4 regions of the Bradyrhizobium sp. BWA-3-5 genome follow, and region 3 is predicted to be linked to each of the others. Evidence: predicted binding sites of a transcription regulator. Region 3 holds the regulator's gene; each other region holds the start of a gene.
What was found. The regulator LexA, encoded in region 3, represses DNA repair genes until DNA is damaged. The targets are predictions, from matches to a motif close to TGTTCNNNNTGTGTTCNG.
Positions count from the first base shown of each region.

Region 1 (7,498 bases), 2.7 Mb from region 3:
GATGTTCCGGCACCGCGTAGCCCTTGTGGGTTTCAAAGCCGTAGCCCGGGCAATCCAGCGCCAGCGCGCTCATCAGGCGGTCGCGCGTCACCTTGGCGATGATCGAGGCGGCGGCGATCGACATGACAATGCCATCGCCACCGATCACCGCCTCGCAGTCGCACGGCGCATCGATCTTGTCGCGGCCGTCGACGAACACGTGCTTGGGCATTTCCGGTAAGGCGCGCACCGAGCGCGCCAGCGCCCAGAGCGAAGCGCGCAAGATATTGTCGCGGTCGATCCGCGCCGGCGAGGCAAAGGCGACGGCAAAGGACGAGGTGGCGCAGATCTCCTCGAACAGTTCCTCGCGGCGCTCGGCGGTGAGCCGCTTGGAATCGTCGATGCCCTTGGGGACTCGTTTCGGATCAAGGATGACGGCGGCCGCCACCACGGGCCCGGCCAGCGGACCGCGCCCGGCCTCGTCGCAGCCGGCGATCGGCCAGACGCCGCGCTTGATCAGCGCCCGTTCGCGGCGGAAGCTCGGCGGCGCGACCGCGATCACGCCCTTCGGCAGATCGGCCTTCTCCTTGCCGGCCTGCTTGCCTGATTTTCCGTCGGTTTTCTTGGCGGACTTGTCCCGAATCATGGCCGGGATTCGTGCGCCAGCGCGCCGCCGCGCGCAACCGGGAACTCGGCGTAATTCCCGTTATTCAGTCTTGTCCGTCGCTCAATCCGCCAGATGAACCCGCCGGTCGTCGCCGACTTCAATGCCCGGCGCGACCACGACTTCCCAAGGATGATTGTCGGGATCGCCAAAGTAGCCGGAGTAGCCGCCGTAGTCGGTCTTGTGTGCGGGCTTCAGCAGCGTCGCGCCGCAGGAGACGGCGAAGTCGAGAACAGCGTCGACCTCCTGGGTCGAACTGCAATTCCAGGCGAGCGTCGAGCCGCGAAACGTCGTCGGCCGGGGCTGGTCCGGCAGCCTGGCGTCGGCAGCGAGTTGGTCCCACGGGAACAGCGCGATCACCGTGCCGCCGGTATCGAAGAAGGCCACGGCCTCCCCGGTGGCGCGCATCTTTCTGACAAAGCCGAGCGCTTCATAAAAGGCGATGCTGGCGCGGATATCGCTGACACCGAGCGTGATGACCGTGAAGCGCGGGGTTGGCCTGCCTGGACTCATGCTTACTCTCCATCCGTCATTGCAGGGAGCAATGGCGACAACGCCCTAGAACAAACTCAGTTGCTGCCCGCTGCGCTTGGGCTTGATGAAGTGATCGGTCGTCAGTTTCGAGCGCCGCTTGTTGAGCCCAAGCTTTTCGCAGGCGATCTCGAACCGCCTCCCGATCATCCAGGCCATCGGCCCGGTGCCCTTCATCCGCGTTCCCCATTGCGAGTCGTAGTCGCGCCCACCGCGCATGTCGCGGATCAGCGTGAAGACGTGGCGGTAGCGGTCCGGATAGTTCGCCATCAGCCACTCGCGGAAGAGGTCGCGCACTTCCAGCGGCAGCCGCAGCAGCACGTAGCTTGCCTCTTTCACGCCGGCATGGGCCGCGGCATCGAGAATCCGCTCGATCTCGGAATCATTCAGCGCAGGGATTACGGGCGCGACCATCACGGTCGCGGGGATGCCGGCCGCCGACAATTGCCTGAGCGCCTCCAGCCGCTTTGGCGGCGTCGAGGCGCGCGGCTCCATGGTGCGCGCCAGCTTGGGATCGAGCGTCGTCACCGAGATCGCGACCTTGGCCAGATTGCGCTTCGCCATTCGCTGCAGAATGTCGATATCGCGCGTCACCAGCGCCGACTTCGTCACGATGCCGACGGGATGGCCGGCTTTATCCAGCACTTCGAGAATGCCGCGCATGATCTTGTATTCGCGCTCGATCGGCTGATAGGGATCGGTGTTGGTGCCGATCGCGATCATCCGTGGCTCGTAGCCGGGCGCCGCCAGCTCCTTCTCCAGAAGTTCGGGTGCGTCCGGCTTGGCAAGCAGCTTGGATTCGAAATCCAGCCCGGGCGACAGTCCGAGGAAGGCGTGGGTCGGCCGCGCGAAGCAATAGACGCAGCCATGCTCACAGCCGCGATACGGATTGATCGACCGGTCGAAGCCGATATCGGGCGAGTCGTTGCGGGTGATGACCTTGCGCGAGGTGTCCAGCGACACCGTCGTCTTGAACGGCGGCAGTTCGTCGAGACTCTGCCAGCCATCGTCGAAGGCGACGCGGGCTTCGGCCTCGAACCGGCCGCTCGCATTGGATTGCGCGCCGCGGCCGCGCCGCCGCTGACGGTCGATCGCGACCGCAAGCTCGGGAAAGGGTGTCGCGCCCGCCGGTTCGGAGGGCGGGGTAACCGGCGGGCGCTTGAGGGCATGAGAGGATGCTCGGCTCATGTTCCAAAGATAGCACGCAATCAGAACAAATCAAGAACATCATAGAAGGCAGTTCACACCGAAACGGTCGCTCCGAGAAGACGGCCTGCCCCATCTGCCGCAAAAAGCTGCACGCAAACGGCTGTTTTGATTGTGACAAGGTGATAACAGTGCGCAGGTTTCTCCGTTTGAGCCATCGAAGCCTCAATGATGTTGAGCGTAATCATTCCGACCGATGGGGTAGAGCAGACCGCCGTTGCAACACTGGCGGCGCTGGTGCCGGGAGCTGCCGCCGGCGTCATCTCCGAAGTGCTGCTGGTCGACCGGGCCGGCAATGGCGTGATCGAGCGGGTGGCCGACGTTGCCGGCTGCCGCTTCCTAAGCTTCGAGGGAACACGCGCTGCGGCGCTGGCCGCTGGGGCGCGGGCGGCGCGCGCGCCGTGGCTGATGTTCCTGCATCCCGGCGCGGTGCTCGACAGCGGCTGGATCGACGAGACCACGCAATTCATCCAGAACGTCTCACTCAGCGGCCGGCCGCGCGCGGGCGTCTTTCGCTATGCCCGCTCGCCCTACACCAACACAGGGATTCGCGACGCCTTCAAATTCGTCGGCCGGATGATCGCGGGACCGTCGGCGGAACAGGGGCTCTTGATCGCACGCGATCACTATGAGCGGCTTGGCGGCCATGGCGTCAACTCCCGCCGCCCCGAGACGCGGCTGCTCCGCCAGCTCGGCCGCGCTTCACGCACCCAGCTGCGTAGCCGGATCATGGTCGTCGCCTGAAGCGGCGGCCGCAGGTCCCGGACCCAAATATCGAAAACAACCCCATACACAGTAGAACGGCATGCCCGGCGCGCCTTTGCCTCGCGAATATACTTGCCAAAGTCAAATATATCCTTGACAATGGCAAATATCGAGGTACCCGATGTTGCAGAAAAATTCCGAACAAGAAATCGCGGCCGTTCGCGCCTTCAACCGCTTCTACACCCGCAAGCTCGGCATCATCGAGCCGAAGCTGCTGCACAGCCCGTTCACGCTGCAGGAAGCGCGCATCATGTACGAGATCAGGCATCGCCCGGCCTGCACCGCCACCGACCTTACCCGCGACCTCGGCCTCGATCCCGGCTTCCTGAGCCGCACGCTGCAGGGGCTGCAGCGCCGCCAGATCGTGGCGCGAAAGCCCTCGAAGGACGACGGCCGCGTCAACGAGCTCTCCTTGACCGCGAAGGGCCGCTCCGCCCAGGCCGAGCTCGAGCGCCTGACAAACGAGGAAGTTGGAAGCCTGCTCACCGCGCTGGACAGCGATCAGCGCGCCGCCATCGTCCGCGCCATGACGACTATCGAACAGACGCTGGAGCGCCCGACGGGGAAGCCAGCCGCCTTTCTCTTGCGCAGCCATCGGCCCGGCGACATCGGCTGGGTGATCTCGAGCCAGGCAAGGGCCTATGCCGAAGAATATGGCTGGGACATCAGCTACGAGGCGCTGGTCGCCGAGATCTGCGCGCAGTTCATCAGGAACTTTGATCCTGCGCGCGAGCATTGCTGGATCGCCGAAGCCGGCGGTGAGCCGCTCGGTTCGATCTTCCTGGTGAAGGGCAGCGATGAGGTCGCCAAGCTGCGGCTGCTCTTGGTAGAGAAAAAAGCGCGCGGGCTTGGCGTCGGCCGCGCGCTGGTCGAGCAGTGCATCCGCGGAGCGCGCGAAAAGGGCTACAAGGAAATGACGCTGTGGACGCAAAGCATCCTTGTCGCCGCGCGCGGCATCTATCAGGCGGCGGGCTTCCATCGCGTCAAGGAAGAGCCGCACCATAGCTTCGGCGTCGATCTGGTCGGCGAGACCTGGGAAATGAAGCTGTGAAGCCGGCGCGTCGCGACAGCCCGCGGCGCGTGACGCCAGCCATCATCGACTTCCACATCGCGCGCGCCCATCAGTTGCGCACGGAGGCCTATGGCGACATCGCCGGTGCGCTATGGGCGCTCTTGATCAGGCTGAAGCGCCTTGTGCTTTAGGCCGGCGCAGATGCTCGTCCAGCCGCGGCATGATTTCGACGAAATTGCAGGGCCGCGTGCGGTAGTCGAGCTGGGCACCCAAAATGCCGTCCCAGGCATCGCGGCAGGCGCCCGGCGACCCCGGCAGGCAGAAGATGAAGGTCGCACCGGCAACGCCCGCGGTGGCGCGGCTCTGCACCGTCGAGGCGCCGATCTTGGCATGGCTCAGCATGTGGAAGGCGATGGAAAAGCCATCCATCCGCTTTTCGAACAGCGGCTCGATCGCCTCCGGTGTGACGTCGCGGCCGGTGAAGCCGGTGCCGCCGGTGGTGATGATCGCGTCAATGCCGGCATCGGCGATCCATCGCCTGGCGATGGCCCGGATCGCCTCCACGTCGTCGGTAACGATCTGGCGTGCGGCAAGATGATGGCCTGCCGCGGTGAGGCGGTCGGCCAGCGTGGCGCCCGATTTGTCATCGGCCAGCGAGCGCGTGTCCGAGATGGTCAGCACCGCGATGTTGAGCGGCACGAATTGTTTTGTCTCGTCGATGGAGGACATCATCGCCTCTTTCCGTCATGCCCGATCTTGTGCGGGCATCCACGTCTTCAAACTATCTCAAAAGTATAGAAGTGGATGGCCGGGAGCTAGGGCGTGTACTCATAAATCCGCGATTGTCCGCTTGCCGGGGCAGACATGGCCCTGACCGGCCGGGGACGGCTGCAGATGACCCGAAGCGGTCGATGTCGAGCTTGTCCCGAGCTATTATCAGCCAAGCTGATCGACCAGTGCCGACCATAGAGCCCATGGTTCGCCTCGATGTACCGGGTCCTCAATTGCAGTGTGCACCATGACGACCTTAGAGGTCGGATCAACGCAAATGTACTGGCCCTTGAATCCTAACAACGCGAACTGCCGCCTCTCACCGGGAAACAGCCACAAGAGATAACCGTAGCCAAATCTCTTCGTCGCCGCGACCGGTCGCAGATAGTCATCCGAAGCTCGAACGGTGGTCGCATCGATCATCCATTGCGTCGGAACGATCTGCTTGCCATCCCATGCGCCATCATGCGCCAGCAAACGTCCTAGCCGGGCGTAATCGCGCAGAACGGCATTGAAGCCAAAGTGCCCCAGTTCGAATCCTTCTGCGTCTACCAGCCAATTGGCATCCGCTTCCGCGCCGATCGGTTCCCATACTTTCTCGCGCAGATAGTCAGATGCTGACTTGTTGACAGCACCGTGAAGCACCATGCCGAGCACGTCGGCTTCTATGCTCGCGTAGTAAAATCTCGTTCCCACCGGGGCGACACGCTGATTGAATTGCACAATGCTCTTAACCGTGCCCAACTTTGAGTCCGGGGACGCGATCCCCATGCCGTTCCACAGGCGATTGAGGTCACGTCCTCCGTCTCTTGTTTCACCGAAATCGACGCCTGAGGACATGTGCAGCAGATCGCGAATTGGCGTCCTGCCGTACTCGCTACCCATAAAACCCGGTACATAACTTTCGGGGATATCATCGACCGACTTAATCGCCCCCTCCGAGATGGCGATCCCGATCAACAGTCCGGTTATCGTCTTGACCATCGACTGGGATACGAACCGATCTTGATCAGTTCGCGCGTACTGATAGCCCTCGAAGATAATCTGGTCGTCCTTGGCGATCAGCAGGCCAGTGGTCGGATTGCGCGACATGTAGTCACGGGGCGGAAACTTGCTTCCCTGAAAATTGTAGTAAACGTCCGCCCTCGAGCACTTGAACTTCCAGGGCGTCACAGCTCGCCTGATGAGCCGCGTTGGATAGATGTGATCGATATGGGTGAATGCGCCGACACGATATTTTGGCTCCCAAGGGTCGCCTTGCCTCCGCGCCTCCGCAATGTCAGGAAGAGGATAACCATCTTTGGCGCCGTAAAGCTCGGCGTTTGGACCTGTTGTGGAGAAAATCGGACCGGCGCAGTCTTGCGTCTCGCCGGGGGAAACTGGTTCTGCGGTTGCCGGAATGGGACCGGCAAACGCACAAGCGACTGTAGCAGCCAGCGATGACACAGCCTTGCGACGGGAATATTGCGGCGCCGACACGACGTCCCCCAAAGATTCCCGTAAGTAGAGATCAAATTGGGTGAGAACTTCAAGGAGTATGTCGCCTTTTTGACCCGCAAGAGACATTTGCGCGCGGGAGAAGCGAGCAGCGTCAATCCGAATTGGTTAGAGCTGCGTATTCACCGTTCGACTGCAAAGATGCGCCAATCGCCTGGAACACCTTTGAGCGAATGATTGCCGCGGTCATTAAAACGCAAGCCGGAACCCGCCACCAGGTCCTTGACCGTGCCCGACACCAACACTTCGCTCGCGCCGGCGAGAGCCGCCACGCGCGCTCCGATGTGAACGGCAATGCCGCCGATATCATCGCCGATCATTTCACACTCGCCGGTATGAAGGCCGGCGCGGACTTCAATGCCCAGCCGCCTGATTTCGTCGGCGATGGCGCAAGCGCAGCGCACGCCGCGCGCCGGACCGTCGAAAGTAGCCAGAACGCCGTCGCCAGCCGTCTTGATTACGTGGCCACGGAAGCGTGAAAGGGTACGCCGTATCGCGGTGTGATGAATGTCCAGTAGGTCGCGCCAGCAATGGTCTCCGAGTGCAGCGGCTTTCTCGGTCGAACCGACGATGTCGGTGAAGAGCACCGTGGCAAGCACGCGGTCGACCGCTACGGGCGCACGCGAGCCGGTCAGAAACTCCTCTATCGCATCGGCGATATCGCCGGCATTGTCGCCGACGAAGGGAAGGTGGTCGATCCCTGGGAATTCGAGATAGCGTGAGCCTGGAATTTGCTTGGCGAGAAACCGGCCGCCCTCGACGCTGACGACCCTGTCTTCCGTCCGGTTGATGACGAGGGTGGGCACCCGGATTGTCGAGATGATGTCGCTGATGTCAATCTGACGGTTCATGCGCGCGTACGCGGCAGCGCCGGCGGGGCTATTGGATACTCGCTCGTTCTTGCCCCACCAGCGTTTGAACGCCGCGTCGGTCATGCGGGAAGGCGCATACCTTGCCACGCTGCCGCCGGTGCCCCAGTCACGCTCGATATAGTCGAGAGCTTGCTCCAGCGTCGACTGAGTAAATCTCGATGCCGGAAAGGCGTTGCACAGCACCAGTGCGCGGCAGCGACT
Region 1 covers NZ_CP136626.1:6,448,601-6,456,098, forward strand. Annotated here, with positions in the region: gene RX331_RS30925 (ribonuclease HII) at 1-625, opposite strand, end outside; gene RX331_RS30930 (VOC family protein) at 707-1,156, opposite strand; gene RX331_RS30935 (PA0069 family radical SAM protein) at 1,202-2,362, opposite strand; gene RX331_RS30940 (glycosyl transferase) at 2,552-3,124, shown strand; gene RX331_RS30945 (helix-turn-helix domain-containing GNAT family N-acetyltransferase) at 3,267-4,196, shown strand; gene RX331_RS30950 (hypothetical protein) at 4,193-4,348, shown strand; gene moaB (molybdenum cofactor biosynthesis protein B) at 4,323-4,886, opposite strand; gene RX331_RS30960 (serine hydrolase) at 5,094-6,494, opposite strand; gene RX331_RS30965 (adenylate/guanylate cyclase domain-containing protein) at 6,548-7,498, opposite strand, start outside.
Region 1: RX331_RS30935 (PA0069 family radical SAM protein) is a predicted target of LexA. The motif match lies at 2,384-2,401, and genes of this name have one in related genera.

Region 2 (7,498 bases), 110 kb from region 3:
TCGCCGGCATCGTCGGAGCCGAAGCCGCCTCCCCCACCGCCGCCGCGGCCGTCGAGCATGGTCAGCGTCGAGTTGAAGCCCTGCAGCACGACCTCGGTCGAGTATTTCTCGACGCCGCTCTGGTCGGTCCATTTGCGCGTCTGCAGCGCGCCCTCGATGTAAACCTTGGCGCCCTTTTTCAGATACTGCTCGGCGACCTTGCAGAGGCCCTCATTGAAGATCACGACGCGGTGCCACTCGGTCTTTTCCTTGCGCTCGCCGGTCGCCTTGTCGCGCCAGGTCTCGGACGTTGCAATGCTCAGATTGGCGACCGGCCGCCCGTCCTGGGTCCGCCGGATTTCCGGATCCTTGCCGAGGTTGCCGACCAGAATCACCTTGTTCACACTTCCCGCCATCACAGCTCTCCACTCGATATCGCCGGCAAAAATCACTGCTCCGGCCGCGGCCGTTTCAATTTCTTGACCTGTCGCTTGTCTGACTTCCGCGTCCGCTTCTCGGACCTTTCGGGCCGACCCTATACGCTCGCAGGCCCCGCTGACCCCGCGATCCCTTCGCAAGCCGGCGGTTATCCACATATAGCATCGGCCACGCGAATGTTCCAGCTTTGTTCCACTTGTCCGTTCGGAACACAACGACGCAACCTCGGAGCGAACCACGGGAACCCACGGGGAACCGAAATGAACTCGAAATGGAACCCCGAAAGTTCCCGCCAAAGTTCCAATTTTCTCTAACAAATCATTATCTTGGTTCCATTACACTTGGTTTTCCTGTGTGTCATTTCGGAGACGCCATTTCTGAGCGAGTCACGATAAATACAACCCACCGGCGCGGCGCTCGCGCCCTTGGGGAAACGCTTCGGGACCAACGGAAGCGTGCAATCTGGAGATAGCCATGAAGAAGGTTTGGTTAGGTACAGTTGCTCTTATCGCGTTCGCTGCGCCCGCAGCGGCCGCCGACCTGGCTGCGCGCCCTTACACCAAGGCGCCGCCGCCTGCGATCGCCGCGGTCTATGACTGGAGCGGCTTCTACATCGGTGCCAACGGCGGCTGGGGCTCGAGCCGCAAGTGCTGGGATCTCACCGACGCCGGCCTGGGCCCCATCGTTGCCTTCCCCGAAGGCTGCCACGATGCAACCGGCGGCACCGCCGGCGGCCAGCTCGGTTATCGCTGGCAGACCGGCACCTGGGTGTTCGGTCTGGAAGGCCAGGGCAACTGGGCCGACTTCAGGGGCAGCAATGTCAGCCTGTTCGATCCGACACTCCGCAACGAGTCGCGCATCGACGCCTTCGGCCTGATCACGGGCCAGATCGGTTGGGCCGCGAATAACGTTTTGTTCTACGTCAAGGGCGGTGCGGCCGTTACAGCGGATCGCTTCCGCATCCGTGATGCTGCCACGGGTTTCGTGGTTGCCACCACTGGTGACGACACCCGCTGGGGTGCAGCGGTCGGTGCGGGCCTCGAATTCGGCTTTGCCCCCAACTGGTCGGCCGGCGTTGAATACAACCACCTGTTCATGCAGGACCGCAGCCACGACTTCACCACAGCGGCTGGCGTCTTCTTCGGCACTGACCGCATCCGCCAGGATGTCGATCTCGTCACAGTTCGTGTGAACTACCGCTGGGGTGGCCCTGTTATCGCGAAATACTGACCTGCTGCAGTACTCGGGAATACGAAAAGGCCGGCGTTACGCCGGCCTTTTTGCTTGGTTGTAATTGGGTTCCATCACTACCCGCAACGGTTGCATATTACCTACATTTGCCGCGGATGTGGTTTTTGGGAGACAGGAATCCGGCGCGGCCTCGGCTATACGCAGGAGCAACCTCAAATTGACGGCTGAGGGAGTTGCGTTCGAGAGCCGCGAAAGGAAAAGAAAAGTGAAAAAGATTCTGCTGACGACCACTGGCTTGATCGCGCTTGGGATGGCGCCCGCGATCGCCGCCGATCTTGCCGCGCGGCCCTACACCAAAGCGCCACCGATGGCAGTTGCAGCGTATAACTGGAGCGGCTTCTACATCGGCGCGAACGGCGGATGGGGCACGAGCCACAACTGTTCGACCAACACCGCAGTCCTCGGCATTCCGGTGGCACCGACTTCCTTGGGCTGCCATGACGCCGATGGCGGCACGGTCGGTGGTCAGATCGGCTATCGATGGCAGACCGGAAACTGGGTGTTCGGCATCGAAGCGCAGGGCAACTGGGCCGACTTCAACGGTTCGAACACCTTTGCGCCGCTCTCCAGCAACCACACCAAGATCGACGCATTCGGTCTGTTCACCGGCCAGGTTGGCTACGCCGCCAACAACGTCCTGTTCTACGTCAAGGGTGGTGCTGCGGTCACCGACAACCGCTACGAAGGTGTGTTCGCCGGCGTCGTGATCGACCGCGCCGAGGAGACCCGCTGGGGTGGCACGGTTGGTGCCGGCGTCGAATACGCCTTCGCGCCGAACTGGTCATTCGGCGTCGAGTATAACCACCTGTTCATGGGCACCAACAACTACAACTTCCGCAGCGTTATCGGTGGCATCAACACCCGCAACGATGACATCAAGCAGGACGCTGACCTCCTCACCGCTCGCATCAACTACAAGTTCGGCAGCTACTGATCTCTGCATCAGGAGAGTTCCCGACTGGGAAAAGGCCGGCCTTGCGCCGGCCTTTTTTATGCGTTCCTGCTGACGACTGCTGCCAAAATATTGATGGCACAAAACAATCCGTTGATGATTCGCGCGCGGCACTGGAAATTTCTTACCGTTCTTCCTATGTTCCGACTTTCAATCATCGGCGCCTGATCCCGGTTTCCTGCCTGGCCATGCGCGCCCAACTTGGTGCGCGACCTGCGCGCCTGGAAATGCCGATATGGATGAAGTGCTAAGGGCGAAGCGCCAACAGACCGCCGGCTCCGCATCGCGTGCGATCACCATTCGCGGAGCGCGCGAGCATAATCTCAAGAACGTCGATCTCGAGATTCCCCGCGACAAGCTCGTCGTGTTCACCGGCCTCTCAGGCTCCGGCAAATCTTCGCTCGCCTTCGATACCATCTATGCCGAGGGCCAGCGCCGCTATGTCGAATCGCTCTCGGCTTATGCGCGCCAGTTCCTGGAGATGATGCAGAAGCCGGACGTCGACCAGATCGACGGCCTGTCGCCAGCGATCTCGATCGAACAGAAGACGACGTCGAAGAATCCGCGCTCCACTGTCGGTACCGTCACCGAGATCTACGACTATATGCGCCTCTTATGGGCGCGCGTCGGCGTGCCCTATTCGCCAGCCACGGGACTGCCGATCGAAAGCCAGGTGGTCTCGCAGATGGTCGACCGCGTGCTGGCGCTGCCCGAAGGCACCCGCCTCTATCTGCTGGCGCCCGTCGTGCGCGGCCGCAAGGGCGAGTACAAGAAGGAGCTCGCCGAATGGCTCAAGAAGGGCTTTCAGCGCGTCAAGATCGACGGCACTTTTCATGAGCTGTCGGACGCGCCCGTTCTCGACAAGAAATTCCCGCACGACATCGATGTGGTCGTCGACCGCATCGTGGTGCGTCCCGATCTCGGCCAGCGTCTTGCCGAAAGCTTTGAGACCGCGCTGAAGCTCGCCGAAGGTCTTGCAGTGATCGAATATGCCGACGCGCCGGCGGCGACGGAAGAGAAGAAGTCCGACAAGAAGACCGCCAAGATCCACGACAAGAGCGGGCCCGAGCGCATCCTGTTCTCGGAGAAATTCGCCTGTCCGGTATCGGGCTTCACGATCCCCGAGATCGAGCCGCGGCTGTTCTCGTTCAACAATCCCTATGGCGCCTGCCCGGCCTGCGGCGGCCTCGGCGTCGAGCAGCATATCGACGAGGACCTCGTCATCCCCGACAAGGAGGTGACCTTGCGCAAGGGCGCGATCGCGCCCTGGGCCAAATCGTCCTCGCCCTATTACATCCAGACGCTGACCGCGCTGGGAAAATTCTACAAGTTCACGCTCGACACCAAGTGGAAGGACCTGCCGAAGAAGACGCAAGCCGCGCTGCTGCATGGCTCCGGCGACGACGAGATCAAGTTCTCCTACGAGGACGGCGTCCGCTCCTACGACACCAAAAAACCGTTCGAGGGCGTCATTACCAATCTCGAGCGCCGCTACCGCGAGACCGAGAGCGAGTGGGCGCGCGAGGAGCTCGCCAAATATTTCTCCGACATTCCCTGCGCGGCGTGCTGTGGCCACCGCCTCAAGCCGGAGGCGCTCTGCGTCAAGATCGGCGGCAAGCATATCGGCGAGATTTCCGAACTGTCGGTGAAGCGTGCCGGCGAATGGTTCGAGAGCGTGCCGAAGGCGTTAAACGCGCAGCAGAACGAGATCGCCGGGCGCGTCTTGAAGGAGATCCGCGAGCGGCTGTCCTTCCTGCTCGACGTCGGGCTGAACTATCTGACGCTCTCGCGCTCCTCCGGTACCCTCTCCGGCGGCGAAAGCCAGCGCATCCGCCTGGCCTCTCAGATCGGCTCGGGGCTGACGGGCGTGCTCTACGTGCTGGACGAGCCCTCGATCGGCCTGCACCAGCGCGACAATGCGCGGCTATTGGAGACGCTGAAGCGGCTGCGCGACCTCGGCAACACCGTGATCGTGGTCGAGCATGACGAGGACGCCATTCGCCTCGCCGACTACGTGCTCGACATCGGCCCCGGCGCCGGCATGCATGGCGGCCACATCGTCGCGCAGGGCACGCCCGCCGATATCATGAAGAATCCGAAATCGCTGACCGGCAAATACCTCACCGGCGAATTGTCGGTGCCGATTCCCGAGCGCCGGCCGCCGAACCACCGGCGGACCATCAAAGTCGTCAACGCCCGCGGCAACAATCTGAAAAACGTCTCGGCGGAAATTCCGCTCGGGCTGTTTACCTGCGTCACCGGCGTTTCCGGCGGCGGCAAGTCGACGCTCTTGATCGATACGCTCTACCGCGCCATCGCCCGCAAGCTCAACAATGCCAGCGAAGGCGCCGCGCCGCACGATCGCATCGAGGGGCTGGAGCACATCGACAAGATCATCGACATCGACCAGTCGCCGATCGGCCGCACTCCGCGCTCGAACCCGGCGACCTACACCGGCGCCTTCACGCCGATCCGCGAATGGTTCGCCGGCCTGCCGGAAGCCAAGGCGCGCGGCTACGAGCCCGGCCGCTTCTCCTTCAACGTCAAGGGCGGCCGCTGCGAGGCCTGCCAGGGCGACGGTGTCATCAAGATCGAGATGCACTTTCTGCCCGATGTCTACGTCACTTGCGACACCTGCAAGGGCAAGCGCTACAACCGCGAGACGCTGGAAGTCCTGTTCAAGGGCAAGTCGATATCAGATGTGCTCGACATGACGGTGGAAGAAGCCGCCGAATTCTTCAAGGCCGTTCCCCGCGTCCGCGAAACCTTCAAGACGCTGCACCGCGTCGGCCTGGATTACATCCATGTCGGCCAGCAGGCGACGACCCTCTCCGGCGGCGAAGCCCAGCGCGTCAAGCTCGCCAAGGAGCTCTCAAAGCGCGCCACCGGCCGCACGCTCTACATCCTCGACGAGCCGACCACCGGCCTGCACTTCCACGACGTCGCCAAACTCTTGGAGGTGCTGCACGAGCTGGTCGCCCAGGGCAACACAGTCGTCGTCATCGAGCACAACCTCGAAGTCATCAAGACCGCCGACTGGGTCATCGATCTCGGCCCCGAAGGCGGCGACGGCGGCGGCGAAATCGTTGCGTGGGGCCCGCCGGAGGATATCGTGAAAGCGCCGCGTAGCTACACCGGCAAATTCCTGGCGCCGGTGCTGAAGAAGGCGGATGGCAAGCCAAGGAAGAGCGCGGGGGCGAGTGAGGCGGCGGAGTGAGAACGCACGCTCCAAAGGAACGTCGGGCGGATTAGCGACACGTAATCCGCCACTTATCCTACACCCCCCAATAATGCGGATGCGGCCGCGACCGGTCGCCCCAGTCGAACGCGTCATCGTCCAGCTCGGACGGCCCTGCCCGCAGGTCCTCCACCGTCACGTCAGTCTGGTACGCCTGCCGCGCGGCATCGAACCGCAGCGCGTCCCACCGGATCGGACAATGATGGTGGCTGCCGAGCAGCCCGCCGGTCTTGATGACGGCGTAGGCGACCGTTCCGCTGGTCTTGTCGAGCATCAGGCGTTCGATCGAGCCGAGCCTTGTGTCGCGGCAGTAGACGCTGACATGCTCGACGCGGTCACTGGGCACCAGGGTATGCGGCATGGCGACCTCCCTGTCTTCCGTTGTTCGCCGATATCTTATCACAGTCGGCCCCGGCGTGGTTCGCTCGCCGTGCGACAACTTGCCGGACCCGTTGGCTCCACCAAGGGTCCCCCGCGGCTCACTCCGCGATCGCTGCGTCCACGAATCCCTTCGGGTCCTCGCAAAACTCCCGCATGACCTTGTAATGGTCGGTATCCTTCAGCGTCACCGGCTCCAGCCCGTATTTCGTCAGCCGCAGCAGCGTCGCGTTCGGATAGGCCATCAGCATGGGCGAATGCGTGGCCATGATGATCTGGCAATGGCCGATGTCCTCCATCCCGCCGCATCAGCTTCAGAAACTCGATCTGGCGTCCCGGCGACAGCGCGGACTCCGGTTCGTCGAAGATGAAGATGCCCTGGCGTTGGCAGCGTTCCTCGAAGAAACGCAAAAAGCCTTCGCCGTGAGAATGCGATAGGAAGTCGGGTGGCGGGCCGCCTCCCGCCGGATATTGCTGGGCCATCTGGTCCAGGTAGCGGGCGACTGAGAAAAAGCTTTCGGCGCGGAAAAACCAGCCATTAGTGATTTTGGGCAGCCAGCTCGCCCGCAACGCGCTCGACAATTGGCCCCCCATTTTTTCCAGCGCCCATGAGTGATCGACCGGCATGTAGCCCTTGCCACCCCCGGCCTCGTCATAGCCCGCCAGCGCCGCGATGCCCTCCAGCAGGGTCGATTTGCCGGTGCCGTTCTCGCCGACGATGATGGTAATGGCGCGCTCGAAGCGCAGGTCGAAATCGTCGCGCAGTAGCGGCAGGCAGAACGGGTAGGTCTCGCGGTCGATGATGCGCGAAGACTCGAGCCAGACGCGCTTGAGATAGGGCGCCGGCATATTGATCGGCCGATTGCGTTTGAAAGCCATGTGTCAGATCTCTGGGTCAGATCTCCGGGTCAAATCTCACGGAAACAAAGCCGTTCGTTCTGGTTATACAGGGAATACCATACAATCCTAAATCGTACGCGCCAATGCCGAGCGATACCTACACCCTCTTCCGCAACGCCGTCCTCGGCGCGCAGCAGGTGGTCTGCCTCTATGACGGCCGCCGGCGCGAGCTGTGTCCCCACATCATCGGCACCAGCAAGAGCGGCGAAGAGGTCGTGCTGGCCTGGCAGTTCGCCGGCGAAAGCTCAGGCCCCTTGCCGCAATGGCGCTGCCTGAAGCTGGCGGGCGTCAGCGAGGCATTTGCGCGCGAGGGCCGCTGGCACGAGGGCCGATCGCATCGCTCGGCGCAGACCTGCGTCAGC
Region 2 covers NZ_CP136626.1:3,821,160-3,828,657, reverse strand. Annotated here, with positions in the region: gene RX331_RS18490 (single-stranded DNA-binding protein) at 1-395, opposite strand, end outside; gene RX331_RS18485 (outer membrane protein) at 892-1,647, shown strand; gene RX331_RS18480 (outer membrane protein) at 1,874-2,602, shown strand; gene uvrA (excinuclease ABC subunit UvrA) at 2,856-5,837, shown strand; gene RX331_RS18470 (PRC-barrel domain-containing protein) at 5,896-6,219, opposite strand; partial or broken gene RX331_RS18465 (AAA family ATPase) at 6,338-7,115, opposite strand; gene RX331_RS18460 (hypothetical protein) at 7,220-7,498, shown strand, end outside.
Region 2: uvrA (excinuclease ABC subunit UvrA) is a predicted target of LexA. The motif match lies at 2,749-2,766, and genes of this name have one in related genera.

Region 3 (7,498 bases):
GCCTTTTGCCGGGAAAGCCGCGCCGCCTCCTGGCGCTGATAGCAGGCCTCGCGATCGGCGCGCGCTTCGATGAAGCGGCATTGCTCCGGCGTTGCGGCACCGGCCGGAGAAAGCGTCAGGATCACCGCACATACAATCCAGGCCGAATGTTTCACGTTACTTCTTGTCCTGCTGTTCGAGACATAGCGCGGAATTGTAACCCCGGCGGGCATGTATTTCTTCCGGTTCCGTAGATTCAATATGACGCATCTATTGGGCGAGCGTCAGCGCGGGTCGCTCAATGCCGGCAGAATACCGCCGGTAATCTCCGACGTGTCGCCGGAGATGCGCCAAGCCGCCACTCCGACACATACCGTGAGCGTCAGAGCGATCATCAGCAGAAGCACGGAGGAAAACTGGCTCACATCGTATTCCGCCACGAACCTGAACTGCACAGAAACCAGCACGGCTGGCCGAGTCGATAAATGCAGTTGGGCTGACTTAATGGAGGTTTTCCACGGCGGATGAAGCGCTGTGCAGCGCTATCCGGTGCGGCGTACCTATCCGCCGGCGTGCATTTCCTGAGGTTTCTGCATCTGTTCTGCTAGCGGGCCCGATACACCGTCCGGTAGTCTTGCGCCATCCACGAGATCGTAAGGTGTAGTAAGGTGTAGGCTCGGTGGCGGATCAGGACGACACGTCGGGCCGAAAGCGCGGTTATGCCGGAACTTGGCCACCGCGCGCGGCGGTGCCCGTCGGCGGCCTTGCGCCGTCGCCGCCTGCATTCTGGCCGCCGCTGATCGAGACCGTGCGGGCATGGGCCCGCGCCGAAGCCGGCGCCGGGCGGCTGCTGCCCTGGGTGCCGGTGGCGTTCGGCTCGGGCATCGCGCTCTACTTCGCGGCCGATCATGAGCCGGTGCTGTCGGTGGCCGCCAGCCTGGCCATCGTGCTGTGCGCGGTGGCGGTCCTGTTGCGGCGGCAGAAGTTCTTTCCCGCTGCGGTGATGATCGCAGCCGTCGCGGCCGGCTTTGCGGTCGCCACCTGGAAGACGGCGCGGGTGGCGCATGGCGTGCTGGCGCGGCCGATGTTCTCGGTGTCGCTGACCGGCTTTGTCGAAACCCGCGACATCCGCGAGCGCACCGACCGTTTTGTGCTGCGCGTCGTCACCATGGAAAGCGCGCGGGGAACTTTGAAGCTGGAGCGCGTGCGGCTGTCGGTGAAGAAAGGCGCGGCGCCTGATGTCGGCAGTTTTGTCGAGCTGAAGGCGCGGCTGTTGCCGCCGCTCGGGCCGGTGCGGCCGGGCAGCTATGATTTCAGCCGCGACATGTTTTTCGCCGGCATCGGCGCCTCCGGCTTCGTGATGGGCGCGATCAAGACGGCCGAGCCGCCGGAGGGCGGCGGGCTGCGCCTGCGCTATTCCGCCTTCATGCAGGGCCTGCGGGACGCGATCGATGCGCGGATCAGGACCACGCTGGAAGGCGACAAACGCGCGATCGCAACCGCGCTGCTCACCGGGCGGCGCGATGCGATCTCGCCGCCGGTGAACGATGCGATGTTCATCTCCGGCCTCGGCCATGTGCTGTCGATCTCCGGCTACCACATGGCTGTCGTCGCCGGCGTCGTGTTCTTTGCGGTGCGGGCGCTGCTGGCGCTGTTTCCGGTGCTCACGGTCGGCTACGCCATCAAGAAATGGGCGGCGGCCGCCGCGCTCGCTGCCGCCGCGTTCTACCTCCTGCTCTCGGGCGCCGAGGTCGCGACGCAAAGGTCGTTCTTCATGACCGCCGTGGTGCTGATCGCGGTCATGGTCGACCGCCGCGCCATCACCTTCCGCACGCTCGCGGTCGCCGCCTTGATCGTGCTGGCGGTGGCGCCGGAGGCGCTGGTGCATCCGAGCTTCCAGATGTCGTTTGCCGCCACGCTGGGCCTGGTGGCGCTGGTGCAGATCGGCATGCCGCGCCTGTTCGCCGCGCCCGACAACAACGCGACCGCGCGGGCCGCGCTGTGGGGCGGCCGCGAGTTCACCATGCTGCTGCTGGCCTCCCTGGTGGCGGGGCTTGCGACCATGCCTTACGCGGCCTTTCACTTCCACCGGGTGACGCCCTATGGCGTGATCGCCAACCTCGCGGCGATGCCGGTGGTGTCGGCGGTCGTGATGCCGGCGGGCCTGCTCGGCCTCGTCGCCATGCCGTTCGGCTTCGATGGGCTGTTCTGGGCGATCATGGGTTTTGGCATCGACTGGATGATTGCGGTCACGCAATGGGTCGCGGCATTGCCCGGCGCGGTTGGCCGCATTCCGGCCTTCGGCATCGGCCCGCTGATCGCGGCGAGTATTGGCATCATCCTGCTCGGCCTGCTGCGCACGCCGCTGCGCTGGTCGGGCGCCGCGCTGGTGGTGCTGGCGGCGATGTGGGCGGCGCGGGTGACGCCACCGGATATTCTGATCTCTGCGGACGGCCGCCATGTCGGCGTCCGCGGCCAGGACGGCCGGCTGCATCTGATGCACGCGGTGAAGGGCTCGAAGGATACGTTCCTGCTGAAGGAGTGGCTGGCGGCGGATGCCGATGCGCGCAACGCAACCGATGCCACGCTCACCTCAGGCGTGTCCTGCGACGACCTCGGCTGCGTGGTGCCGTCTGCGGGCGGCCCGCTGGTCGCGCAGGCGTTCAGGCCGGAAGCGTTTGCGGATGATTGCGAGCGCACGGCGCTGATCGTGACGCTGCGGCAGGCGCCGGCCGCCTGCAGCGCTTCCGTGATCGACGGCGAGCGATTGCGGCGCCAGGGCGCGATGGCGCTAGGGCGAGGCAGGGAAGGCTTTGTCGTCGAGGCGGTCAAGCCGCGCGGGATCGACCGGCCGTGGTCGCCGGCCGTAGCTGAGGAGCGCGAGCCGGACGCCACCGTGCTGGCGCCGCGCGTGCCGGCGCGGGCCGTCGATGCGACGCCGGCCGAGGCGGACCTTCAGGCGGAAGAATAAATTGAGTTCAGCGATCGTCGTGCGGAGGAGCGACCGGTATCTCGAACGCGCCGAGGTGAAACTCCTCCGGCGCGTCAGGCTGCGAAGGCAGGTTGACCAACGTGAACGAGGCGTCGGGGAATTGCTGCCAGATCGCGAGATCGTCCGCGGTGACGGTGAGCCAGCCATAGCGGAACATGTACCGCCCCGGTGCAGTGACGCGTCCGGCTCTTTGCCATGTAATCTTGTTGACCACCGACTGCCCTCGGCGCCGATTTTCCAGGCAATATATCACGTAATCCGCCGGTTTGAACCGGCGGATTACATGCGCGGCGTTTAGCCGGTCACGATAGAAGCGGCCGGAGGCGCTTCGACGGCTTTCGGGGCGCGCTCGCCGCCGGTCTGGACCACCGGCAATTGCAGCACGGTCGCCCGCTGGCCTTCGCAAAGCTGCGTCACCAGCACATGGCTGCCATCGGGAAATTCGATCGCGTCATGGTGACGGTCGGCCACTTCGGGCTCGATCTGATTGAACTTGCCGACCCGCCACTCGGTGGTTCGCGTCCAGATCCAGCGGTTATCGTATCTGACGTCCTCGGCGAACGCCAGTTCGGTGCCGGGAAGCATGCAGACCGCCACTGCTGGTTCGCGCTCTGACGCAAAGCCGCGGGTCGAAGTACCGCGGAAGGTTGTGGTAACAAGCGTCTCGCCGACCCGGGCAGGGCGCGTCGCCACGGCGTGCAGGCTATAGTCACACATCGGATGGCTCCCTCGTTTGAGATAGCTGACCCGTGTCTGGAAGGAGGCACAGGCCTCTATCGCAGTGGATTTTATCGCAAGTGGACTTGGCAGAAGCTTTTCTTGGTTCGGGACAAATTCTGCGACTGGCCTGACTGCGATCAAAATCACAAGCGCGATAACGGGGCTTTGTTCCTTCACGCAGCAAAAAACCCCGGCCGATGGCCGGGGCTGGATGTCGTTGTCGTCATGTACGCCAACCGACAGACCAATATTTAAAGATCAGTATTTGCGGTACAGCCCGATCAGCTTGCCCTGGATTCGGACCCGGTTGGGCGGCAGGATGCGGACTTCATAGGCGGCGTTGGCCGGCTCGAGCGCGATCGAGGCGCCGCGGCGGCGGAAACGCTTTAGCGTGGCTTCCTCCTCGTCGATCAGCGCCACCACGATATCGCCGGTGTCGGCGGTCTCGTTGCGCTGGATCAGCGCCATGTCGCCGTCGAGAATGCCGGCATCGACCATGGAATCGCCGCGCACTTCGAGCGCGTAATGTTCGCCGGAGCCGAGCATGTCAGGCGGCACGCTGATCGTATGGCTGCGGGTCTGCAGCGCCTCGATCGGCGTGCCGGCGGCGATCCGGCCCATCACGGGCACGGCGACCGGACGATTGCCGTCGTCCTCGGCAACAGGCGGGCTTGAGGTGCGCTTGCCGAGCGTGCCTTCAATAACGCTTGGCGTGAAGCCGCGGCGGCCGTTGCCGGCTGTCGCAAGCTCCGGCAGCTTGATGACTTCGATGGCGCGGGCGCGGTTGGGCAGGCGGCGGATGAAGCCGCGCTCCTCCAGCGCCGTAATCAGGCGGTGGATTCCGGACTTCGAGCGCAGGTCGAGCGCGTCCTTCATCTCGTCGAAGGAGGGCGGCACGCCGGCCTCTTTCAGCCGTTCATTGATGAAACGCAGTAGCTCATACTGTTTGCGCGTAAGCATCGCGAGCAATCCCCCGGTTTGGTATCGTCGTTCGGTCTCGAATTTCAGCGCCCAGATCGCCGGAGTCCCCAAACTCCCAACCAGAGACACTAGCGCTCGAAACAAATCATGAACGGACACTATATGTTCGATATGTGTTCCGCAACCACTTAATTTCAGGTGAACGCATTGGCGATAGCGGCCGGATGCGCCGTTCGGCGCGTCATTCCGGCAGGCGCAGAAGCTCGCAACGCGACCCCTTCACGGCGGCCGGCGCGAATGGCGGACGTATCACAAGTGCCCGTGCCGCAGCGAGATTCCCGAGCAGTGAGGAGTCCTGGTGGGTGACCGGCACGGCCGTCAGCGTGCCGTCCTCGTGCTCTTCCAGGCGGGCGCGAAGATAATCTTCGCGCTGGTCGTTGGCGGCGAGGTCGCGGCCCAAAACGGCGCCTTCCCTGACGTGATGGACGTGGTCGCGGCCCGATAAAGCGCGAATCAGCGGCACCAGGAACAGGAATCCGCAGACATAGGAAGAGACGGGATTGCCGGGCAGGCCGATCACCCGCATCGAGCCGAGCCTGCCATGCATCATCGGCTTGCCCGGCCGCATCGCGATCCGCCAAAAGGCCATGGTCGTCCCTTCGGCTTCGAGCGACTGCTTGACGAGGTCATGGTCCCCGACGGACGCCCCGCCCATGGTAATCAGGACATCCGCGTTGGACTCGTTGGCACGGCGGATACCTTCCGTGGTGGCGGCAACGGTGTCGGCGGCCAGGCCGAGATCGACGACCTCGGCGCCCTCCGCCCGCGCCAGCGCGCGCAAGCCATAGCCGTTGGAGTAGACGATCTGGCCGGGGCCGGGGATCGTGCCGGGCATGACCAACTCGTCGCCTGTGCCCAGCACGGCCACTTTCGGGCGGCGGTGCACGGCGACTTCCGGATAGTTCATGCCGGCGGCGAGCGACAGGTCGCGGTCGGAGAGGCGGCGCCCGCGCTTCAGCAGCACGTCACCCTCACGGAAATCGACGCCGGCGGCGCGGATATGCCGCCCGGGGACGGCGGCTTCGGTGATGGTGATATGATCGCCGTCGACAGCCGTGTCTTCCTGGATGATGACGGCGTCGGCGCCGTCTGGGATGACGCCGCCGGTGAAAATTCGCACCGCTTCGCCGCGGCCGACCTTCCGTTCGAACGGGCGGCCAGCGGCGACCTCGCCGATCACTTTGAGCCGGGCGGAGAGATCGGCGGCATCCGTTGCGCGCACCGCATAGCCGTCCATCGCCGACATCGCCTCAGGCGGCTGGGTCCGCCGCGCCGCGACGTCGCGCGCCAGCACGCGGTGATGGGCGGCGTCCAGCGCGACCATTTCCTCGGGCAGGGGATCGGCGCCATCAAGGATCGCGGACAATGCATCGGCAACCGGCATCAAGGCCACGGGCAGACCTCCCTAAATTCCAAGTGCGGTCAGTGCCCTTGCCACGTCATCCGTCGATGTCACGTGGATGGCAGAAAGGCCGCGCGCCCGCGCGCCTTCGATATTGGCGGCTGAATCGTCGAAGAACAGGATCCGCGAGGCCGGCACGCCGATCGCTTTTATCACATGATCATAGGCTTCGGCGTCGGGTTTGCGCAAACCGATGCTCGAGGACAGGAAGATCTCGCGGAAGTGGCTGAGGACATCAGTATAGGCCCGCGAGAAATGCGCGACATGGGCCGGATTGGTATTGGAAAAGGCATAGAGCGGCAGGCGCCGCGCCGCACCGGCGAGAAGCGGGGCAATGCCGGGCATCTCGCCGGTGAAGATCGCGTTCCAGCCTTCCAGGAATTGGGCGTCCGTGATGGTGATGCCGAGCGACTGGCGCAGGTTTGCGAAGAACGCGGCGTCGTCGATCCGGCCGATCTCGTGATGCTTGAAACTGTCGTCGACAATGAAGCGCGCGGCGAGGTCAACAGGCGTGCAGCCCGCATGGCCTGCCCAGCACGCCATCACGCGGTCGAAGCTGATATCGAGCACGACGCGGCCGAGGTCGAACAACAGGACGTCGGCGGAGTGGGGCGCTGGCGGCGAATTCATGGCAGTCGTTTACAAAACTGATTGGGCATGGGCAACGGCTCGGACTGATTTCCGCTCGATCCGGCATTTAAGCCGGTCCGCGAGCTGTGCTAAGCGTTGGGTCAAAACAGGGAGTGGTGGCATGAAAATCGTGGGCAGAATTTTGAGCGCGACCGTTGTGATTGCATTCTTGGCTGGTCCCGCCTGGGGTCAGCAGGCCCGTCCTCCCGCCTACGGCGAGACCGACAAGGACAAGACGCCGGCCGAAATAAGGGCCGAGAAGGACGCCGAGCGGGCCTACCAGAGATCGCTCGGCAACATTCCCCAGCAGCAGAAGAGCGATCCCTGGGGAACGATGCGCGGCGACAGCGCCCCGCCGAAAGGCGCCGCCAAGGCGCCGGCACCCGGCAAGCCAAAGGCCAAATCCGCCGAAGGCGCGGCAAAGTAAGCAAAGTCCTTAAAGCCCGCATGGCCGGGCTATATGATCCGCTTCTCGAAGAACACGCTGCTCGCGATGGATTGTGGTGCCATCTTCGCATAGGCGCCGAACGCCGGACATTCCCGGAATCCCGTTCGTACATAGAGCCGCATCGCCGCGATCTGCCGGTCTCCCGTCTCCAGACGCAGCACGGTGAGGCCGGCATGGCGGACCTCGGCTTCGATGCGGGCCAGGATGGCGTCCGCAACGCCCTGTCCCCGCGCGGTGTGCCGCACGTACATGCGCTTGACCTCCGCGAAATCGGGAAAGAGGAAGACGCCGCCGCAGCCAACCGCCGCTCCGCGCAGTCTTGCGAGGAAGAATCGGACGTCCGGTT
Region 3 covers NZ_CP136626.1:3,714,675-3,722,172, forward strand. Annotated here, with positions in the region: gene RX331_RS17920 (hypothetical protein) at 1-155, opposite strand, end outside; gene RX331_RS17925 (hypothetical protein) at 264-419, opposite strand; gene RX331_RS17930 (ComEC/Rec2 family competence protein) at 659-2,950, shown strand; gene RX331_RS17935 (hypothetical protein) at 2,958-3,128, opposite strand; gene RX331_RS17940 (hypothetical protein) at 3,266-3,688, opposite strand; gene lexA (transcriptional repressor LexA) at 3,950-4,651, opposite strand; gene glp (gephyrin-like molybdotransferase Glp) at 4,854-6,065, opposite strand; gene RX331_RS17955 (HAD family phosphatase) at 6,078-6,704, opposite strand; gene RX331_RS17960 (hypothetical protein) at 6,826-7,131, shown strand; gene RX331_RS17965 (GNAT family N-acetyltransferase) at 7,161-7,498, opposite strand, start outside.

Region 4 (7,498 bases), 3.9 Mb from region 3:
CCGACGGGAATACCGTACGATTGCTTGCCGCGTATTCTCTTGATGAGTTTCTCGATGAACGATTTGATGCCCTTCCGATCGGTCGCGACGTCTAGAATATTCTCGATTCGATGGAAATAAATCCGCTGATAGAAGTCTGCGATATCGGTCGCCACAATATAAACGAAAGCGTTCTGCTGTATTTGATCGCGTTGCCATTGTAGCCAATCTTTGTATGAGCGCTGCTCTACAAACAGAGATGCGTCAGCCTTGGTGCCGTCAAATCGATATCCAAACGGGCCGAATTCATCGATGGGCCGTTTTATGTTCTCAACGTCTGATCCTACTTCGATGGCAGCGGCAGTGAAAAGCAACGTCTCAAGCAATGGAAGTTGATGGACAATTCGAAATCCCCAACGGCTTTTTGGCGCGATGGTTTCTATCGCTTGCGCAGGTTCAAAAGTTTCAAGATCGAGTGCGCTTAGCTCTGCGGCGATTTCCGTCTTCTGTTCGACCAGGAAGGCAGTTTCGATTGGATGCGGGAAGACATCGGTATCTCCAAAAGTGGAGATGTGTTCAATTGCTCTTTCTATCGATCCGATGGACAGACGAGTTGCCATGCGTGCCTACTCATTGAGAGGTCTCAGCCAGTTTAAAGGTCGGAACCGCGTCGAGTTGTTATCGGTTCAATTATACCATGTTCGAGTTACCGGCACTGCTTTTGCGTGTGGTTTCACCGTTAGCTACAATAGAGTTGTCCGCTAGGCTTGCCGAGCTTTACCAACAAAAACGGCCGGGTCTTCCGACCCGGCCGCTGCAAACTCAATCCGCCGATGTTGCTTTGGCTCAACTCGCCTTCTTCACGGGCGCGGGCTTGCCGACCTTCTTCTCGATCGCGCGCTTCAGGTCGAGGGCGCGGGGGGAGAGGACGTCGGCCTTGGCCTTGAGCAGGTAGGCGTCGAGGCCGCCATTGTGGTCGACGCTCTTGAGCGCGTTGGTCGAGACGCGCAGGCGCACGTTGCGGCCGAGCGCGTCCGAGATGAAGGTGACGTTGGTCAGGTTCGGCAGGAAGCGCCGCTTGGTCTTGATGTTCGAGTGGCTCACCTTGTGGCCCACCTGGGGGCCCTTGGCCGTCAGTTCGCAGCGCCGGGACATTTTCCAAAATCCTCTTCCATCCCCGCCAAAGCCAAGCGTGTCACGCGGCCAGCGCGCGGGGGTCCAAAATCGCGTCCATTTCCAGGAACCGCGGGTGTATAGGGGGAGATGGCCGCCGGGTCAAGGTTGTTGGGGCGGCTTTGGTCCTCGTGCAGAGGTTCCAAGCCTCTGTTTTTGGCGCGTTTTCTTCAGCGCGAACCGGAAGGCGCCCCACGGATCAAGTCCGAGGGCGTGCTGCGTTAGAAAACGCGATTTGTATCGTCCGCTGTAACGGCTGGTTTACTAGGGCTTCCAGTCACTTAAGGGACCATATAAAGGGCGCAATCCGCGCCGACACCATGGCTTTCGAGAGAGTGCCGCGACCCAAGCCATCCCGCCCGCTCGCGGGTAGCCAGCAGAGGTCGGAATTGCGTGGTTATCGCGAAACACGCGTTGTTTGCCGGATATTTCTGCCTAAATGAACATCAACACGCGCCGACCCCGGGACTTTTCATTGGTGACCACGCCTCGCGCCGCCTCTCCCCCCGCGCTCTCTTCAAGGCTCGGGCTCGTTTTCTGCCTGTTCGCCGGGGCGCTTCTGGCGCTCGTGCCGCAAGGCGCCTCCGCGCAGGGGCGGCTGGATGCGCAATATGAGGCGACGCTGGCCGGCATTCCGGTCGGCAAGGGCGCCTGGACCATTGAAATCGGCGACGACACGTTTGCCGCATCCGCCAAGGGCGGCACCGCGGGGCTTTTGAAGGCATTTTCCGGCGGCAGCGGCTCGGGCGCGAGCGTCGGCCGCATCGTGAACGGTGCGCTGGTGGCGAGCAATTATACCGCGACGACCACCACGCAGAAAAAATCCGAGACCATTCGGATGTCGCTGGCGAACGGCAACGTGAAGGAATTCTCGTTCGACCCGGTACCGCCTGTCGATCCCGACCGCATTCCCGTCACCGACGCGCACCGCAAGGGCGTGCTCGATCCGATGACCGGCTCGATGCTGCGCGTGCCTGGCAATGGCGAGGTGCTGTCGCCGGATTCCTGCCGCACCGGCGCAGGCATCTTCGACGGCCGCCTGCGCTACGACCTCAAGCTCGACTACAAGCGCATGGAAACGGTGAAGGCCGAGCGCGGCTATCACGGGCCGGCGCTGGTCTGCGCCATCTATTTCACCCCGGTCGCCGGCTACATCCCCGATCGCCCCGTCATCAAATACCTCGCTGCCGAACGCCGCATCGAAATCGCCTTCGTGCCGATCGCGGGAACCCGCATCCTGGTTCCGTTCCGGATGAGCATTCCGACCCCGCTGGGCCTTGCGATGCTGGAGGCGACGTCGTTCGTGACATCAGCGGCGCCGCCAAGGGTGGCGAAGACGAATTGAGCCTTGAGAGTAAACCTCGCCCCGCCCTTCGCGGGGAGAGGTCGGCGCGAAGCGCCGGGTGAGGGGCTGTCTCCACGCTCACAGTTCGCGGAGAGAGCCCCTCACCCCAACCCTCTCCCCGCGGAAGAGCGGGGCGAGGGAGCGCAGGGGCGCCCGAGGCAGAACCCGATGCAACCAGCATGAATCATGTTGACTCCGGACCACTTCTGATTCGACTCACGTCTTTAAGAAATCGAGCCCAAAACCGCCGCTTGTGGAGCCCGCGCAAACTTGATCTAGTGCCTCCCTGTGCGCTTCAGCGCGAGATGTTGCGGTGAACGTATCAGGTTTCGGGAGGAGTCAGCGATTCGGACGCGATTCGTTCCAGACTCGTTCCAGAGCTTAAGCCGCGACCGCATCACCGTCGCAAAGTGAAACAGAATGGCGGAATTGACGCCGGACGACCACATCCGTCATCGCGAGCGAAGCGAAGCAATCCATTGCGCGGCATAACGGATGGATGGATTGCTTCGTCGATTTGCTCCTCGCAATGACGCCGGCACTGGACTAAGAAAAACCTGCACCAAATGGCTTTCTCTCCTTCCTCGTTCGCCTCCGAACGCGCGCCCGGCGCGGGTGTCACCGCCGTGCTCGGGCCGACCAATACCGGCAAGACGCACCTCGCCATCGAGCGCATGCTGGGGCATTCGTCCGGCGTGATCGGCCTGCCGCTGCGGCTTCTGGCGCGCGAGGTCTACAACAAGATCGTGGACCGCTCAGGCGTCGAGAGCGTCGCGCTCGTCACCGGCGAGGAGAAGATCAAGCCGAAGGCACCGCGCTATTGGGTCTCGACCGTCGAGGCGATGCCGCGCGATCTCGACGTGTCATTCCTCGCCGTCGATGAGATCCAGATCGCCGCGGATCTCGAGCGCGGGCATGTCTTTACCGACCGTATCCTGCATCGCCGTGGCCGCGACGAGACGCTGCTGCTGGGCGCCGCGACGATGCGCCCGATCATCGAGCGGCTGTTGCCCGGCGCCTCCATCATCACGCGGCCCCGGCTGTCGCAGCTTGAATTCGCCGGCGACCGTAAGATCACCCGCCAGCCGCGCCGAACGGCCATCGTCGCGTTCTCGGCCGATGAAGTCTATGCGATTGCGGAATTGATCCGCCGCCAGCACGGCGGCGCGGCCGTCGTGCTCGGTTCGCTCAGCCCACGCACACGCAACGCGCAGGTCGCGATGTTCCAGAACGGCGACGTCGATTATCTCGTCGCCACCGATGCTGTCGGCATGGGCCTCAACCTCGACGTCGATCACGTCGCGTTCGCTTCCGATCGCAAGTATGACGGCTATCAGTTCCGGCGGCTGACGCCGGCCGAGTTCGCGCAGATCGCGGGCCGCGCCGGGCGCGCCACCCGCAACGGCACTTTCGGCACCACAGGCCGCTGCGCGCCGTTCGAGCCGGAACTGGTGAACGCGCTGCAGAACCACACATTTGACAGCGTCAAAATGCTGCAGTGGCGGAATTCGAAGCTCGATTTCTCCTCGCTTGGCAGCCTGCAGGTCTCGCTGGCGCTGCCGCCGGGGCATGAGGTTTTGACCCGCGCGCCGGTCGCCGAAGACCAGCGCGTGCTCGATCACGCCGCCCGCGACGGCGAGGTGAGGGACATGGCCCACGGGCCGGCCGCCGTGGAGCGGCTGTGGGACGCCTGCGCGATCCCGGATTATCGCAAGATCGCCCCCGCCGCCCATGCCGAGCTGGTGACCACGCTTTATGCATTCCTGATGAAAAAGGGACGCATCCCTGACGCGTGGTTCGCCGCCCAGGTCGACCAGGCCGACCGCGTCACCGGCGATATCGACACGCTATCGGGCCGGATTGCGCAAATCCGCACCTGGACCTTCGTCGCCAACCGCCCGGACTGGCTGGCCGACCCCGACCACTGGCAGGGGATCACTCGTGAGGTGGAAAATAAATTATCCGATGCGCTGCATGAACGCCTAACGGAGCGTTTCGTTGACCGGCGGACCAGTGTATTGATGCGCCGCCTGCGGGAGAACTCAGTTTTGAATACGGAAATTGGCAAGACCGGCGAAGTGATTGTTGAGGGCCACACGATCGGCCGGCTCGATGGATTTACCTTTGCGCCAGACGTGGCGGAGGCGGGATCGGACGCGAAGGCGCTACAGGCCGCCGCGAGCCAGGTGCTGGCGAGCGAGATCGACGCGCGCGCGGCAAAGCTTGCCGCTGCTCCCGATGACCAGTTCGTGCTGACCTCTGACGGTACCATCCGCTGGACCGGCGATGCCGTGGCAAAGCTCGTTGCGGCTGACGACGCGCTGCATCCGCGTATCAGGATCATCTCCGACGAGCGGCTCTCGGGCGCGCCGCGCGAGGCCGTGCAGACGCGGCTCGATCTCTGGCTCAAGACGCATATCGAAAAGCTGCTCGGCCCGCTGTTCGGCCTGTCGAAGGCCGAGGACATCACCGGCATCGGCCGCGGCATCGCGTTCCAGCTCGTCGAGGCGCTTGGCGTGCTGGAGCGTAGCAAGATCGCGAGCGAGATGAAGGATCTCGATCAGACCTCGCGCGCGACCTTGCGAAAATACGGCGTGCGCTTCGGCGCCTACCACATCTATTTCCCCGCGCTGCTCAAGCCCGCAGCGCGTGCGCTGGCGTCGCTGCTGTGGGCCGAGAAGCAGGACAATGTCGACATGTCCGCGCTCTCTGGCGCGCAGCATCTGGCGAGCTCCGGCCGGACATCGTTTCCGATCGACAAGGCGCTGCATCGCGATGCCTATCGCGTGCTCGGTTATCGCCAGTGCGGCGAGCGCGCTGTGCGCGTCGATATTCTGGAGCGTCTCGCCGATCTCATCCGTCCCGCGCTGGCCTGGCGCGAGACCTCGCCGGGCGAGAAGCCCGCTGGCGCGTTCGACGGCCGCGGCTTCGTGGTGACGCAGGCGATGACCTCGCTGACGGGATCGGCCGGCGAGGATTTTGCCTCGATCCTGCGCGCGCTCGGCTATCGTATGGACCGCCGCCCGCCATTGCCGCCGAAGCCGGTGGAAGTGGTGGAGACGGTCGCCGCCGAGACGCCGCCAGTCGAGGCGAGCGCCCAGGCAACGGCCGAAACGCCGGCCGAGGAAGTCGCCGCTGAGCTGCCTGTTTCCGGCGATCCTGCGCCGTCGTCATCGCTGCTCCCGGAAGTCACGCCCTTCGCGCAGGTAGCCGAAAAGGCTACTGCGCCTGAAGTCACGCCGGCGGAAGCCGCGATCCTGGATGCGCCGCCGGAGCAGGAGACGCCGGAAGCCGTCAGCGCTGCGGAAGCTGAAGCCGAGCCTGCGACTGCGAGCGAAGCGCCGGCCGAAGGCGCTGCCGCAGTGGCCGCGCCCACGGAGGCTGCCGCAGAGGCCAAGCCCGAAGCAGAAGCGAAGGCTGAAACACCCGCCGAGCCGCAGCTCGTCGAGGTCTGGCGGCCCGGCGGACGATCCGACGAGCGTCGCCCGCATCACGATCGCAACCGTCAGCGCCATCACGGCCGCGCCGCGGAAGGCGCGCAGACTGCCGAAGGCGAGGGCGCGCAGCGCCACCGCCGCGGCCGTCGCCACGGCGATTTCAGAAAACCGCGCGAGGGAGCGCCTGGCGAAGCCGCAAGCGTGCCTGCCGCTGAGGGCGCAGCAGCACCGGCCGAGGCGCGTCAGCAAACACGTCAGGACCGTCCGCCGCGCGAGCGCTTCGAGGGCAAGGGCCGCGACCGCGACGAGCGGCGCGACAAATTCGATCGCAACAAGGGCGACCGCAAGGGCGGACGCGACAAGGGTGATCGCGAGCGTGGCGGCCGTGACTTCGGCGGACGCGACAAGGGCGGCCGCGATAAGCGCGACTCCGGCCCCTCGCATCGGCAATGGGCGACCAGCGCGAGCCCGCGCGAGCGCGATCGCGTCGCCGATCCGAACTCGCCGTTCGCAAAGCTCGCGGCGCTGAAAGAACAGCTCGCCGGCCGCAAGGAATAACCAAGAGGGTTGATTGGAGCGGCAGCGTCTCGACAAATGGCTGTGGCATGCGCGGGTGGTGAAGGCCCGCACCTCCGCTGCCGCGCTCGTCGAGGCCGGCCATGTCCGCATCAACGGCGTGCGCGAGAAGGCGCCGGGACACTCGGTGAAGGTCGGCGATGTCCTCACCATCGGGCTCGATCGCGGCGTGCGCATCCTCAAGGTGGTGGCTTTTTCCGAGCGGCGGGGCGATGCGGTAGCCGCGCGCGTGCTCTATGACGAATTGCACAGCGGCAAGCCGTAACTATCTGCAAAAGGCTGGCACGGAAGGCTGAAATTGGGCCGTCAAAGGCCCGCTGCTTCCCTTGCGGCAGCGCACTGCATGCGCTACGCAAACCCCGGAAATCTGATCCGTTTCGCTGCCTTGTTCGGAGCCTTATTCGGAGCGCTGGATGACTTACGTCGTCACTGAAGCCTGTATCAAATGCAAATATACCGACTGCGTTGAGGTCTGCCCCGTCGACTGCTTCTACGAGGGCGAGAACATGCTGGTCATCCATCCCGACGAATGCATCGATTGTGGCGTCTGCGAACCCGAGTGCCCGGCCGACGCCATCAAGCCCGATACCGAGCCGGGCCTGGAGAAGTGGCTCGAGGTCAACACCGAGTACGCCAAGAGCTGGCCCAACATCACCCAGAAGAAGGAAGCGCCGGCGGACGCGAAAGAATTCGAGGGTGTCGAAGGCAAGTTCGAGAAATATTTTTCCAAGGAGCCCGGCGCCGGCGACTAAAGGCTGTGGATAAGTTAAGGGCTCATTGAGCCTGTTTTCGGCCCCAATCTGAACCGAACCAGCTTGTCGGATTTAACCCTGTTACCGGGCTTATGGCGGAAACGGCCCCGTAAAGGCCCGGAACCGGCCGTAAACCATTGATTTTTGCGGAAAATGTGCTATATTAGGCACATTACAAGCCGATCCCGGCCATGTGTATCCTGTGGCCCCGGTGGGTTCCCGTAAAAACATCGAAC
Region 4 covers NZ_CP136626.1:7,689,476-7,696,973, reverse strand. Annotated here, with positions in the region: gene RX331_RS36945 (RNA-directed DNA polymerase) at 1-599, opposite strand, end outside; gene rpmB (50S ribosomal protein L28) at 826-1,134, opposite strand; gene RX331_RS36935 (DUF3108 domain-containing protein) at 1,694-2,497, shown strand; gene RX331_RS36930 (helicase-related protein) at 3,064-6,492, shown strand; gene RX331_RS36925 (RNA-binding S4 domain-containing protein) at 6,506-6,775, shown strand; gene fdxA (ferredoxin FdxA) at 6,924-7,262, shown strand.
Region 4: RX331_RS36930 (helicase-related protein) is a predicted target of LexA. The motif match lies at 2,857-2,874, and genes of this name have one in related genera.